One region of the Streptomyces sp. NPDC088252 genome, then DNA from elsewhere that is predicted to be linked to it. Evidence: riboswitches for the same ligand, from Rfam matches in the RefSeq annotation. Region 1 holds a riboswitch; each other region holds the start of a gene.

What was found. Region 1 has a riboswitch for cobalamin ahead of ACIOHC_RS29495 (ABC transporter substrate-binding protein). Riboswitches for the same ligand answer to the same signal wherever they lie in the genome.
Region 2: another riboswitch for cobalamin. It lies ahead of ACIOHC_RS26940 (cobalamin biosynthesis protein); the one in region 1 lies ahead of ACIOHC_RS29495 (ABC transporter substrate-binding protein).
Region 3: another riboswitch for cobalamin. It lies ahead of ACIOHC_RS03300 (prenyltransferase/squalene oxidase repeat-containing protein); the one in region 1 lies ahead of ACIOHC_RS29495 (ABC transporter substrate-binding protein).

The regions. Positions count from the first base shown of each region.
Region 1 is NZ_JBIURS010000017.1:93,187-96,452, reverse strand. Features, by position in the region: gene ACIOHC_RS29500 (cytochrome P450) at 1-474, shown strand, start outside; cobalamin riboswitch at 1,146-1,277, shown strand; gene ACIOHC_RS29495 (ABC transporter substrate-binding protein) at 1,316-2,302, shown strand; gene ACIOHC_RS29490 (iron ABC transporter permease) at 2,299-3,266, shown strand, end outside.
Region 2 is NZ_JBIURS010000014.1:120,362-123,627, forward strand. Features, by position in the region: gene ACIOHC_RS26935 (cobyric acid synthase) at 1-229, opposite strand, end outside; gene ACIOHC_RS26940 (cobalamin biosynthesis protein) at 226-1,239, opposite strand; cobalamin riboswitch at 1,384-1,515, opposite strand; gene ACIOHC_RS26945 (hypothetical protein) at 1,686-1,916, opposite strand; gene ACIOHC_RS26950 (inorganic phosphate transporter) at 2,086-3,266, opposite strand, start outside.
Region 3 is NZ_JBIURS010000001.1:746,471-749,736, forward strand. Features, by position in the region: gene ACIOHC_RS03290 (energy-coupling factor transporter transmembrane component T) at 1-123, opposite strand, end outside; gene ACIOHC_RS03295 (SCO2322 family protein) at 120-803, opposite strand; gene ACIOHC_RS03300 (prenyltransferase/squalene oxidase repeat-containing protein) at 800-2,074, opposite strand; cobalamin riboswitch at 2,182-2,317, opposite strand; gene ACIOHC_RS03305 (MBL fold metallo-hydrolase) at 2,503-3,266, opposite strand, start outside.

The DNA of each region.
Region 1 (3,266 bases):
GCGGACCCGGCCGCGACGACCAGCACCCACCTCGACAGCCTGCAATACACCCAGGCACTGGTACGCGAGGTACTCCGACTGCACCCCCCGAGCTGGCTGCTGACCCGGCGCGCCACGCGGCAGACTCAGCTCGCCGACTACACCATCAATGCCGGGTCCACCGTTCTTGTCTGCCCCTACACCGCCCACCGCGACGCACGGGAACACCCCGAGCCGGACCGGTTCCGGCCCGAGCGCTGGCTCGATGATTCGGGCTCGCCGGCGAAACCCGGGGTCTTCCTCTCCTTCGGTACCGGGCCGCATGGCTGCGAAGGAGCCGCTCTGGCCATGGCGATGCTGACGCTCCTGACTGCGCAGACCGCCCGCCGTTACCACTTGAGCGAGCCGCCCGGACCAGAACCCAGCTACCAGCTCGCCACCTTCGAAGGTCTCGCAACGGTCGGCTTGCGCCTGCGTGCCACCTTGCGCAGCTGAGGGCAGTCCCGCTTTCGGTGACAGTCCGCCTCCACGGCGAACTCGCCGCCTCGACGGATGGTCTGGGGTCCGCGCCGGGCGTTGCGCCCGTCACGATGACGGACATTCCGGCATCGGCCAGCCGCTTGGCGACCCCACGTCCCGGGTGAAGCCGGGGGACATGCGTGCGACCGAACGCCTGACGACTCATCACGTATGCCTCTGTCTACCAAAACGTCTGGTGACACAACGGCCTCCGGAGCCGTGTGCACTGGTACCGACCTTCATTCCGATGAGGCCCGGCGTCCTTCCATATCGCGAGCGAGCTGTCGAGCCGCGAAGCAAACCTTCCGAGCGGGGGCCGGACCCACCCAGGTCCCGTGGTAGCCGTCACCCGGTCAGCAAGCCGGGGCCCCTCCGCGCCCAATGCCGGCCATTTGCTGACCCGGACGGCCCCATCACTCCTCTGACCTGCACAGATGACCAAGCGATAGATCTTGCTTGAGCATCGTGCGCAGCATTCTGCACTCCCGGAAGAGGGCTCCCTGTCGGTTTTCTGCAGGTCCAGGGCGCTCTTCACGACGGCACAACCGCCTGAACATTGATCAGATGCCCTCGGTCGTCACGGACATCGACGTCCGGGGTCGAGCGGGACCAGCAGCGCGAGGGGCAGGCCCTGTCTGAATACGCGGTCTGACAGAATGGGCTCCGGAACTCAGGCGACGCGCGTCAGGAAACCGGTGTGAATCCGGTACGGTCCCGCCACTGTGACCGGGCTGCATCAGCCCGGAAGCCAGATACTGACCGCGCCGCCTTCTCGTACAACCCAGGGGACGAGGACATCCCCCGGAAAGGCTCGGCCATGCCCCGGATCCGCCGTGTACCACTCGCGCTCATACCGCTGCTTCTGCTGCCGCTCACCGGCTGCGGCTCCGGCACGGGCGGTGAGGGCAAGGCAGAGACCGCACCGGCCGCCGACGGTTATCCCTACACGGTCACCAACTGCGGTACGAAGACGACCTTCGACGCCCCGCCGAAGCGGGTCGTCACCATGAACCAGCACGTCACCGAAATCATGCTGGCCCTTGGGCTCCAGGACCGGCTGGCCGGGACGGCCTACCTGGACGACAGCATCCTGCCGAAGTACCGGTCCGCGTACGCCAGCACCAAGGTGCTCGCGAAGGAGTACCCCTCCAAGGAGGTGCTGCTCGGCGCCAACCCCGACTTCGTCTACGGCGGGTACAGCAGCGCGTTCGACAAGACCAAGGGCCAGGACCGGGTGGGGCTCCGGAAGGACGGCATCAACACCCGGCTGAACATCGAGAACTGCACCAAGGGCAAGGTCGGCATCGATCAGCTCGCCACCGAGATCACCCAAGTCGCCAGGACCTTCGGCGTACCGGAGCGCGGCAAGAAGCTGCTTGCCGAGGAGCGACAGAAGATCGCGGCGGTCGAGGCAGACCTCAAGGGCTCCTCGCGTCCCTCGGTGTTCGTGTACGACTCCGGCGACAGCTCCGCGTTCACCGCCGGCGGTAAGGGCATCGGCAACGAGATCGTCCGGCTCGCCGGGGGCAGGAACGTCTTCGCGGACCTCGACGCCACCTTCGGCGACGTGTCCTGGGAGCAGGTCATCAAGCGCAAGCCCGAGGTGGTCGTGATCTACGACTACGGAGGCACCACGGTGGCGGCCAAGAAAAAGCGGCTGCTGAACGATCCGGCACTCGCGGACGTGCCGGCGATCAAGGACAGGAAGTTCGCGGTACTCCCGCTGTCCTCGGCCGTGCTCGGTGTCCGGGTCGCCGACGCCGTGCGGGACCTGGCCGGGCAGCTGCACCCCGGCACTCCGTGAGCGCGGAGTCCGCCCGCCCCGGTCCGAAGTCCGTCCTCCGCTCGACCCCCGTCGTGATCGGCGTTCTCACGGTGCTGCTGCTCGCGGCGGCGGTGGCCGGTCTGGCGCTCGGCCCGGTACGGATTCCGCCGGGCCAGGTACTGAGTACGGTCCTGGGTGGTGAACGCACTGGTGCGTACCCGACGATCGTGTGGGAGGTACGACTGCCCAGGGTGCTGCTCGGGGCCGTCGTCGGCGCCGGGCTGGCGCTGTCGGGAACGGTGCTCCAGGCGCTGGTGCGTAACCCGTTGGCCGATCCGTTTCTGCTGGGCGCCTCGTCCGGGGCATCAGCGGGCGCTGCCGTGGTCGTCGTGCTGGGGGTCGGCGCCGGGGCGGCCACCGACGTGGCCCTGCCCATTGCCGCGTTCGCCGGGTCCATGGCGGCGCTGGTCGCCGTCTACGCGATGGCCCGGCGCGGCGGCACCATGACAACGGGCCGGCTGATCCTGGCCGGGGTGGCGATCCAGTACGTACTGTCCGCGTTCACCAGCCTGATCCTGGTCCTCTCCTCCCGGGCCGAGCATGTGCGGGCGATCCTGTTCTGGACGCTGGGCGGCCTGGGTGGCGCCCGTTGGGACCAACTGGCGCTGCCTGCGTCGGTATTGGGCGTCGGGGCCGTGCTCCTGATCAGCCTGGCCCGTCCACTGGATCTGCTGCTGACCGGGGAGGAAGGGGCACGCAGCCTCGGCCTGGACCCCGGGCGCTTCCGGGGCGGGGTCTTCGTGCTGGTGTCACTGATCATCGGGGTGCTGGTCGCCTACAGCGGGGCGATCGGCTTCGTCGGCCTGATGATTCCGCACGCCGCCCGGATGATCGTCGGCGCGTCCCACCGCAGACTGCTGCCGGTGGCCGCGCTCGGCGGGGCCGCCTTCCTGCTGCTGGCCGATCTGCTGGCGCGGACCGTGGCAGCCCCCGAAGAGATTCC
Region 2 (3,266 bases), on a different contig from region 1:
CGGGGTTCATCAGCGCGGACGGCTCCACCCGCGCGGCCTGGGCCTGCATGGCCTGGGCGCGCCCGATCTCGGCGCCCTCGCGGGTGACGAACGAGTTCAGCGACATGTTCTGCGCCTTGAACGGCGCCACCTTCACGCCCTGGCGCACCAGCCAGCGGCAGATGCCCGCCGTGACGACGCTCTTGCCCGCGTCCGAGGTGGTTCCGGCGACCAGCAGCCCGCCGCTCATGTATGTCTCCGTCCTGCGATCCGAGTCCCTGCCGCAGCAGTTGCCGCGGTCCGGCGCCCCGCGATGCGTCGTGCGGCGAGGCCGGCGCCCAGCCGTCCCGCCACGCACACGCCCAGGGCGAGCGCGCTCACCCGGCGCGACAGCCGCACCGCGCGTTCGATGTCCTCGGTCTCCACCGCCCGGCCCCGTGCCCCGTTGAGGACGGGGCGGTGCTCGACCCTTCCGCCGTACGCGAGGGTCCCGCCGAGCCGCACGCCGAGCGCGCCCGCGAACGCGGCTTCCACCGGGCCCGCGTTGGGGCTCGGGTGCTTGGCCGCGTCGGCCCGCCAGGCCCGTACCGCGCCCCGTGGCCGCCCCCCGGCGGCCACGGCGAGCAGGGCCGTGAGCCGGGCACCGGGCCAGCCCGCGACGTCGTCGAGGCGGGCGGAGGCCCAGCCGTAGCGCCGGTGGCGGGGGGACTTGTGGCCGACCATGGCGTCGAGGGTGTTGACGGCCCGGAAGCCGACGAGCCCCGGCACCCCGCCCAGCGCGCCCCACACCAGGGCGCCGACCACCGCGTCCGAGGTGTTCTCGGCGACGGACTCCACCACGGCGCGGGCGATCTGCGGTCCGTCGAGGGAGTGCGGGTCGCGTCCGCACAGATGCGGCAGTCGCTCGCGGGCCGACCCGATGTCACCGGCCGCCAGGGCGTCGCCGATCGTCCGGGCCTCACGCCCCAGGGACGTACCGCCGACGACGGACCAGGTGGCGGCCGCGGTCAGGGCGACACGGGCGGCGGGACGGCCGCGCACGGCACGGGTGATCAGCGCGGCACCACCCGCGGCGCCCCCGGCCAGGACGAGGGTGTGCAGCGCGCCCCACCCGCGGTGGTCGCGCCACAGACGGCGTTCGACGCCCGCCGCGGCCCGCCCGAAGGCGGCGACCGGATGCCCCCTGCGGGGGTCACCGAGCAGCAGGTCACCGATCAGACCGGCCGTGGCACCGTACGCGAACATGCGGTCGGCACGCACGGCTCAACCGGCCGACGCGCCTCGAAGGACCTTCGTACAGGCGGCTCTCGACGAGAGCGCCACAGCAACGGACGCACGGCAGCCAGGCATGGCGATATGTCCTCACTCAGGGTCCGCGCCCTGGTTCGACGTGACCGGCGACGAGAGTCTCCTGGCTCCCGGATCCGCAGTTCCCCCGGCCTTCCAGCCCGCTCGCGCGCGCCGTGACTTCCGGTGTGGGGGACTGCTCCCCGGTGACAGTGGCGGGACCGCGCCGGATTCGCACCGGCTTCCTCTGCTGTCGCCGTAATTGGCTCCGGCAGTCCACCACGCTCCGCGAACGCCCGTCAACTTGCCGTTGACCTGCGGCGGCGCAGTGTGCTGAGGCCCACATCGGGCCGGGCACGCCGGAACGGGCCGGCCACACGAGGTGTGTCCGGCCCGTCGGGGAGTGCGCGGGGGAGGGCTCAGGCGACGATCAGATAGATCCCGTACGCGACCGCCGCCGCGCACAGCCCGAAGCAGATGTACGCGCCGGCGCGGGCCAGCAGCAGTGAGCCGCCGGTGCCGCCCTGCGCCGCCGGTTCGGGCTGCTTGGAGAGACCGACGATGCCCAGGGTGAAGAGACCCACCAGCGCGACGGTGACGACGAGGGAGACGCCGAAGACGGAGCCGAGGGCTGCCCAGTCGATGTTCATGCTGAATCCTTAGAGCGTCCGACAATCGGGGGGAGAAGGAACGGGGTTGGGTGCGTGCGGCTGCGAGGCGGAGGATTGAGGCATGGCGATCGACGACAATGCGGCAGATGCGCGCACCCAACCCCGCGACGCCGCCCTCCAATTGCCGGACGCTCTTCAGACGGCTGGCCTAGACGGTGGCGGGTCGCGCCGGGTCCTGGGGGGTTCCGGCCGGGGCCGGAATGGTGGTCTTGAGGTCCTGGGCCGTCGCCTGGGCCGCGGTGGGCGGCGGGCTGACGGCGGCGATGGCCGTGGTGACGACGCCCGCGGGCTCGGCCACGCCGTCCGCCGGCGCGACATCGCCGTGGCCGACCGGCTTGCGGCGTGACACCAGCCAGATCGAGCCGGAGCCCGCGACCAGCAGCGCCGCGACGACGACGACACCCCAGGTGCCCTGCTTGGTGAGGAGTTCCGCACCCGCGCCGACCAGGCCCGCGGCCGGCAGGGTCAGACCCCAGGCGACGAACATCCGGGTGGCGGTGGACCAGCGGACCACACCGCCCTGACGGCCGAGGCCCGCGCCCATGACGGCGCCGGAGCAGGACTGGGTGGTGGAGAGGGAGAAGCCGAGGTGGGAGGAGGCCAGGATGACCGTGGCCGCGCTGGTCTGGGCGGCGAAGCCCTGCGGCGGCCTGAGGTCGGTGAGGCCGCTGCCCATGGTGCGGATGATGCGCCAGCCGCCCAGGTAGGTGCCGAGCGCGATGGCCGTACCGGCGGCGACGATGACCCAGACCGGCGGGTTGGCGCCGGGGTGCAGGACGCCGCCGGTGACCAGGGCCAGGGTGATGATGCCCATGGTCTTCTGCGCGTCGTTGGTGCCGTGGGCGAGGGAGACCAGTCCGGCCGAGGCGATCTGACCGGCGCGGTAGCCCTTGGCGGTGGCCTTCTCCTGGGCGTCGTTGCGGATCTTCCCGCCGATCCGGTACGTCAGCCTGGTGGCCAGCAACGCGGCCAGGCCGGCGACGATCGGGGCGGCGACGGCGGGGAGCAGCACCTTGGTGACGACCGTGCCGCCGTTGACCGACGACCAGCCCGCCGACATCACGGCGGCACCGATCAGGCCGCCGAACAGGGCGTGCGAGGAGCTGGACGGCAGTCCGACCAGCCAGGTCAGCAGATTCCAGAGGATGGCGCCGACGAGTGCCGCGAAGATGACTTCTGTCCGCAACCCGTCCTCGTTGATGATCCCGCCGGAGATCGTCTTGGCGACCTCCACGGACAGGAACGCGCCGACGAGGTTGAGAACGGCGGACATGGCCACCGCTGTCTTCGGTCTGAGCGCACCGGTCGAGATGGTCGTCGCCATCGCGT
Region 3 (3,266 bases), on a different contig from region 1:
CCACAGCCACCAGGCCCCGGCGGGCAGGGCGTTGCTCCGGGTCGCCCCGGGGGCGCGCAGCGGCCGGCGCGGCCGGACGGTGCCGGTGGCGCCGGTCACCGGGCCGCTGGTCGGGGCGGTCATCCGCGGCGGCGGCGGGCCTGCACGACTGCGGCGATGCCGAGGAGGAGAACGGCGCCGACGCCGACGAGCACCCCGGCGGACGGCCCGCCGGAGCCGCCCGAACCGGTGGAGGCGGCGGCGGGGGCGGAGGCGCCCGGGGACGCAGTCGCGGAAGGCGTCGCGTGCCCGTCGCCCGAGACCTGTTCGCCGCAGCCCGAGCCCGGATAGCCGGAGATGGCACAGAGCAGCGCGTCGCTGCTGTAACGCAGCGGTTTGGCCACCGAGGCGAGCGCCTCGGCGGCGCTCGCGTCGGGGGCGACCCGCGCGCAGGCGGTACGCGGCGCGGGCGGCGTCTCGCCGGCCGGGGCGTCCGCCGCCGTGCCCGGGTCGATGACCAGCGCGACCCGCTTGGTGCCGTCCTGGGCCGGGGTGTCCGCGCAGATCTTCGCGAAGTCGGGGGAGCGGCGCGGCTTCGCCGAGTCCTGGGAGTCCTCGCTGACCGAGAACCGGAAGCCCTGCACCGTGCCGTCGTCCGGCCGGACGAGGGACGGGCCCTGGGTGGCGTACGTCCAGCCGGTGCCGGAACCCTCCCAGAACGACCAGTACCGGTACCCGGCCGCCTGGGCCGTCCCGGCGCCGAGCACGGCCAGGACGGCAGCCAGGGCCACCAGCAGCGCGGTGGCCCTTCCCGCCCGCCTCACAGCTGCCGGTTCTTGCGCCGGCCGCTGATCAGGAAGGCCGCGGCCGCGGCGACGACGAGGCCGATGCCGATGAACCACCACACGCCACCGATCACGTCGTCGCCGCTGTGCACCTGGTCCTTCTCCGTGGCCTCGTAGCCGGTGTCGGCGGACGGGTCGGGCGTCGTGACGGCCGCGGGTGCGGGACCGGTCGCGTTCAGCCGGTCGACCAGGTTGACGCCGTTGAAGTCGCGGGCGTCGGAGCCGGTCGCGTGCGCGGCCAGGACCAGCTGGGCGTAGGCGGCGGGACCGTTCTGCTCGGCCCAGGGGCCGGCGTTCTTCTTCAGCCAGGCCAGGGCCTTGGCGGCCTTGTCCTGGTGGCCCGCGGCGGACAGGGCGACGACCGCGTCCGCGGTGTTGCCGAAGTCGGGCTGCGGGGTGGTGTCGGCGGCACCGGGCATCGGGGCCAGGTCGAGGTGGCCGCTCGTGGCGAGGGCGTTGGCGAGGTAGTGGGCGCCGTTCTGGGCGGCCTGCTCGGGCGTGAGACCGGTCCCCGGGCGGCAGCTGGTCCCCTTGGCCGCGGCGTTGTTCCCGACGGCCAGGGCCTTGCCCATCGTGCCGAGCACGGCGGCGGCGGTGGCGTCCGCGTTGGCGGCGAGCTTGCCGGCCTTGTCGGGCTGGTAGGCGAAGGCGCCGCCGTCCTTGCCGCCGCACGGGATCGCGAGCGCGAGCAGCGGGGAGTAGGGGGTCTTGCCGTCCGGGGTGGTGATGTCCGCGAGCCGCTGGCCCTGCCGGGCGAGGGCGCCGATCACCAGCGAGGTGGAGTTGGCGTCGCTGGGCGCGCCGGCGGTGTAGCCCCAGCCGCCGTCCTCGTTCTGTACGGACTTCAGCCAGCGGACCGAGTTGTTGACGGTGTCCCGGTGCCCGCCCACCTCGACGAACGCCTGGACGGCGGCCGCGGTGGCATTGGTGTCCAGCACCGTCTTCCCGGTGCAGGGCCGGGAGACGTCGGGCCGGTACGCGGCGTAGGCGCCGTTGCCGCACTGCTGGGCGATCAGCCAGTCCACCGACTCCTTGGCGGGCGTGACGCCCTCCAGCCGCTGGGCGAGGAAGGCCAGCGACTGCCGCCAGACACCGTCGTAGGTCGGGTCCTTCGTGCCGTACAGCCCGGACGGCAGGGCGACGGACGGCGAGGGGGAAGGGGACGGCGCCGCCACCGCGACCGGGGCAGCGGCCGCACAGAGCACGGTGGCGATGGCGGCGAGCGTTGCCGCGCTGCGGCGTACGGTCATGGCGGGCGGGGCCTCTCCTGCGGGGAACCGGGCACAGGCACGCTCAGGCACCAGGCTCCGGCTCCGTATACCTCGACGGTGCCGACCACCGGGGTTCCGGAGGTCGCGAGCCGGTCACGACCGCGGACAGGGCATTCCGACTCACCGTCTGCGACGACGGTTCACGGCTGCGTGGTCAGCGCCGGATTCGCACCGGCTTCCCCCTGAACGGGCATGATGACGACCCGCACACTCTACCGGGCGGGGTCGGACGGGTTCCGGGGCCGTCCGGGGGCTCGTCTTCCACGGAACGGGCGACGGCCCGGCGCGGCCCCGGGAGCCCGACGGGCGACGCCTTCACCGCGCTCGCCGGAAGTCCGGCCCGTGCCGGTGCCCGGGTGTCCGGAAGAGGGTGAACGAGCTCCCTGCCCGACGGCCCGCCGCGCCCTTCACACCGCGATGTACGTCACCGGCTCGCTCCCCGCCACCGCCTCCGCGCGCCCCAGCCTGACCAGACGTCGCAGATGCGCCTCGGCCTCGGAGACGGCGATGTTCCGCGAACCGTGCGAGATCTGCTCCCACGGCCGGTTCCACTCCATCCGCTCGGCCAGCTCCCACGGCGTGAGCGGGGTGGCCAGCAGCTTGAGCAGTCCGGTCAGCCGTTCCTCGTGATGGTCCAGGAGTTCCCGTACGCGCCCCGCGGCGTCCGTGAACGCGTACTGGTGGGCGGGCAGCACCTCCGCCACGCCGAGCCGGCCGATGTGCTCCAGCGAGCCGAGGTAGTCACCGACGGGGTCTCCCCCGGCGGAGGGGGCGGTGCCCGGCGCGGCGTCCGGGTCCTCGTACAGCCCGATGTGCGGGCTGATCCCCGGCAGCAGATGGTCCCCCGAGAACAGCCGCCCCCGGCCCGGCAGATTCCGCGGATGCTCCTCCTCCAGATGCAGACAGACATGACCGGGCGTGTGCCCCGGAGTCCAGATCGCCCGCAGTCGGCGGCCCGCCAGGCCGAGGAGCTCCCCCGGAGCGATCTCCCGGTCCGGGAGCGCGGACCGCAGCCCCGGCAGCGTGCGCATCCGGCCGCCCTCGACCGCGGCCCGCAGCGGCGCGAGATGCTCCTGGGGCGCACCGACCGCGGTGAGCTTCGTCAAGAGGTACGACAGCCAGGTGCCGGGCCGGGCCTCACGGGTGCGGCGCACGATCGCGGCGTCCGCCG